2 regions of the Mesorhizobium sp. CA15 genome follow, and region 1 is predicted to be linked to the other one. Evidence: riboswitches for the same ligand, from Rfam matches in the RefSeq annotation. Region 1 holds a riboswitch; the other holds the start of a gene.
The links. A riboswitch is a leader RNA that binds a small molecule or an ion and turns the genes downstream of it on or off. The one in region 1 is predicted to bind S-adenosylmethionine.
Positions count from the first base shown of each region.

Region 2: it holds a riboswitch for S-adenosylmethionine, as region 1 does, so the genes downstream of both, LB515_RS27255 (O-succinylhomoserine sulfhydrylase) here and metX (homoserine O-acetyltransferase MetX) in region 1, are expected to answer to the same signal.

Region 1 is NZ_JAIUHQ010000008.1:128,455-130,650, forward strand. It holds gene metW (methionine biosynthesis protein MetW) at 1-193, opposite strand, end outside; gene metX (homoserine O-acetyltransferase MetX) at 273-1,442, opposite strand; SAM riboswitch at 1,539-1,616, opposite strand; gene hisC (histidinol-phosphate transaminase) at 1,763-2,196, shown strand, end outside.
Region 2 is NZ_JAIUHQ010000030.1:261-2,456, forward strand. It holds gene LB515_RS27250 (2'-deoxycytidine 5'-triphosphate deaminase) at 1-997, opposite strand, end outside; SAM riboswitch at 1,114-1,191, shown strand; gene LB515_RS27255 (O-succinylhomoserine sulfhydrylase) at 1,248-2,196, shown strand, end outside.

The DNA of each region.
Region 1 (2,196 bases):
AAAGGCCGCGCGCCACGCATTCGTTGACGCCGCGCTGCGACAGTTCCAGCCCGCGGCCGTCGACCTGCTTGGTCTCCTGCAGGAGTTCCAGAAGCAGTCCGTCGCCCGAGCCGACATCGAGGACGCGCGAATTGGCCGGGATGAGATCAGTGACGACCTCGAGGTCGACACGCTGGGCGCGATTGACGCTCATGGCTTCGCCTCCTGCATAGCGCATGATCCCGGTCCGAAAAGTCGGCGACTTTTTGCGTTCGCTGACCTTCGGTTCGGGGTCATAGGCTTAGCCCCCTGGCGCGGGCGGCGGAGGCGATGAAGCCGTTGATGGCCGCGAACAGTTCCGGCTCGTCGAGCAGGAAGGCGTCGTGGCCGCGATCGGTTTCGATCTCGACGAAGGAGACGGAAGCGCCCGCCGCGTTCAAGGCATGCACGATCGATCGGCTCTCCTCGGTCGGGAACAGCCAGTCGCTGGTGAAGGAAACCAGGCAAAAACGCGTCTTGGTACCGGCGAAGGCGTCGGCGAGGCGCCCGCCGTGATCGGCGGCAAGATCGAAATAGTCCATCGCGCGGGTCAGATAGAGGTAGGAATTGGCGTCGAAGCGGTCGACGAAGGTCATGCCCTGATGGCGCAGATAGCTCTCGATCTGGAAATCGGCGTCGAAGCCGAAGGTCAGCGCCTCGCGGTCCTGCAAATTGCGGCCGAACTTGCGGTGGAGCGCGGCTTCCGAAAGGTAGGTGATATGAGCGGCCATGCGCGCGACGGCGAGCCCTTTTTCCGGCCGCTTGCCGAAATCGAGATATTTGCCGCCATGCCAGTCGGGATCGGCCATGACGGCCTGTCGGCCGACTTCATGGAAGGCGATGTTCTGCGAGGAATGGCGGGCGCCGGTGGCGATGGGCAGGACGCAGAACACGCGCTCCGAATGGCTCGCCGCCCATTCCAGAACCTGCATGCCGCCCATCGAGCCGCCAAGGACGCAAAACAGCTTCTCGATGCCGAAATGATCGACCAGCATCGTCTGCGCGCGCACCATGTCGCGGATGGTGATGATCGGCAGGTCGAGCCCGTAGGGCTTGCCGGTCGCCGGGTTGGTCGAGGCCGGGCCGGTCGAGCCGAGGCAGCCGCCGACGACGTTGGAGCAGATGACGAAGAAACGGTTGGTGTCGATGATCCTGCCGGGGCCGATCAGAACCTCCCACCAGCCCGGCTTGCCGGTCACCGGATTGGTGTTGGCGACGTGCTGGTCGCCGGTCAGCGCATGGCAGACGAGGATGGCATTGGAACGCGCGTCGTTGAGCGTGCCATAGGTCTGGTAGGCAATCTGGAAGGGCGAGAGCAGCGTTCCGGCGTCGAGCTTCAGCGGCTTGTCCGGGCCGAACCGCAGCACCGGGCTCGACGGATGGTCGGCCTCGTCGTTGGTTCTTGCAGCACGCTGAGCGGCCATGTCCGTCCTCATCCTGTCCCGCATCGGTCTCGTCCCGACGCGGTGTCCGGCCGGCAGCGGACAATAAAAAACCGGCATTGCCGTCGCAAAGCCGGTTACAGGTTGCAAACGGCCCTTTAGCGAGTTGTTTAACGTGGCTGCAAGCCGACCGGCCAAATCACCACGGGAGTCTGGCAATCCTTCTAGGACCAGCGCCGCGCTTCGTCAACGGGTGGCCTCCTCGCGACCGGATGCGGGTGCCAGCCGGCGGCACTCGACATTCCAGCCCGTGGCCTGTATTTCCGCTGCGGCCTTGAAGGCCTTCTCGACGGATTTGTGACATGAAGCAGGATCAGCCCCGTCCGACGCCCCGCGCGGGCATCATGGACATCGAGGCCTATGTGCCGGGAAAAAGCACCGCGCCGGCCGGCGTGACGAAGGTCTATAAGCTGTCGGCGAACGAAAACCCGCTCGGGCCCTCGCCGAAGGCGATCGAGGCCGCGCGCGAAGTGGCGGCGAAGCTCGATGTCTATCCCGATGGCACCGCCCGCCGGCTGCGCGAGGCGATCGCCGAGGTGCATGGGCTGAATCCGGCCAACATCATCTGCTCCAACGGCTCCGACGAGATCCTGGGGCTGCTGGCGCAGACCTATCTCGCGCCGGGCGACGAGGCCGTGTTCACCGAGCACGCCTTCATGGTCTACAAAATCTATATCCAGGCGGCGGGCGCCAAGCCGGTGGCGGTGAAGGAGACCGAGGAGCGCGCCGACATCGA
Region 2 (2,196 bases), on a different contig from region 1:
TATGTTCGTAGACGAGACGGCCGACGATCTGGCCGTGGTCGAGGATAAAAGGCACCTCGTGGCTGCGCACTTCAAGCACCGCGCGGCTGCCGCTGCCGCCGGCGGCGGAGTGGCCGAAGCCCGGATCGAAGAAGCCGGCATAGTGGACGCGGAACTCGCCGACCAGCGGATCGAAGGGTGTCATCTCGGCGGCATAGAGCGGCGGCACGTGCACGGCTTCTCGGCTGACCAAGATATAGAATTCGTCCGGATCGAGCACCAGTTCGCCGGCGCCGCTCTTGTAGATCGGCTCCCAGAAATCGACGACATCCTGGGCGGCGCGCTTGTCGACGTCGACCAGTCCGGTGTGGTGCTTGCCGCGGTAGCCGACAAGGCCGTCCTTGTCGCCGTCGAGATCGATGGAGAGCGCGATGCCGCCGCCTGAAATATTGGGCGGCTCGGTGGCGACCAGCATCTCGGCGCGGTGAAGGTCGCGCAGCTCATTCTCCGAGAGCACCGCGTTGCCGGTGCGGAAGCGGATCTGCGACAGCCGCGAGCCGGCGCGCACGACGATCGGGAAGGTGCGCGGGCTGACCTCGAGATAGAGCGGCCCGCGGTAGCCGGCGGCAATCTTGTCGAACTCATGGCCGCGATCGGTCATGACGCGCGTGAATATGTCGAGACGGCCGGTCGAGCTCTTCGGATTGGCCGAGGCGGATACGTTCGCCGGCAGCGTCAGGCTCTCGAGCAGCGGCACGATATAGACGCAGCCGGTTTCCAGCACCGCGCCCTCTGCAAGGCTGATCTCGTGCAGCTTCAGCCGCTCGAGCTTGTCGACGACCCGATGATCTGGACCCGGCAGGAACGAGGCACGCACGCGAAACGCCTTGTCGCCGAGCCTTAGATCGAGGCTGGCCGGCTGGATCTGGTCGGCGTCCAGCGCGCGCGGCGACTTCAGCGCCTTCGCCTCGAACAGCGCTGCGATGTCCTGATCCGGAAGAATGCCTGTTTGCCGCAAAGGCTGGCTCCGTTCACAAGGCCGGGCGAGGATCTAAGCGGGCTCTTGCCGCCCGGCTGGTACAAACCTCTTAATGAAGCCGGCAATTGACGCAAGCGCGGCGCGGGTCTAAAGGGTCGTTATCCCGTGGTGATTTGGCCGGTCGGCTTGCAGCCACGTTAAATAAGTCGCTAAAGGACCGTCGAGCCGCAAGGCTATATGGACCGGTTGCGACTTCGCGGCCGGTTTTTTTGTGTCTGAAAGCAGGGCTATGAGCACCAAGAAGCGCAACTGGAAACCTCAGACAGCACTCGTGCATGGCGGAACGTTGCGTTCCGGTTTCGGCGAGACATCCGAGGCGATGTATCTCACCCAAGGCTATGTCTACGAGACGGCGCAAGCGGCGGAAGCCCGCTTCAAGGGCGAGGAGCCGGGCTTCATCTATTCGCGCTACGCCAACCCGACCGTCGACATGTTCGAAAAGCGCATGTGCGCGCTCGAAGGCGCCGAGGATGCCCGCGCCACCGCTTCCGGCATGGCCGCAGTAACCGCCGCGCTGCTCTGCAGCGCCAAGGCCGGAGATCATATCGTCGCGGCGCGCGCCCTGTTCGGCTCCTGCCGCTGGGTGGTCGAGACGCTGGCGCCGCGCTACGGCATCGAGGCGACGCTGGTCGACGGCACCGACATCGCCAATTGGGAAAAGGCGATAAGGCCGAACACCAAGCTGTTCTTCCTGGAAAGCCCGACCAACCCGACGCTGGAGGTGGTCGATATCGCCGCCGTCGCCAGGCTCGCCAATTCGATCGGCGCGCGCTTGATCGTCGACAATGTCTTCGCCACGCCGCTGCAGCAGAAGCCCTTGCTGCTCGGCGCCCATATCGTCGTCTATTCGGCGACCAAGCACATAGACGGCCAGGGCCGCTGCCTCGGCGGCGTCATCCTGTCGGACAAGAAGTGGATCGACGAGAACCTGCACGACTATTTCCGGCACACCGGTCCCAGCCTGTCGCCCTTCAACGCCTGGACGCTGCTCAAAGGCCTGGAGACGCTGCCGCTGCGTGTGCGCCAGCAGACCGAGAGCGCCGGCAAGATCGCCGATTTCCTGGCCGAGCGGCCGGAGATCGCCCGTGTCATCTATCCGGGCCGCGCCGATCATCCGCAAGCGGATATCGTCAAGAAGCAGATGTCGGGAGGCTCGACGCTGATCTGCCTCGACGTCA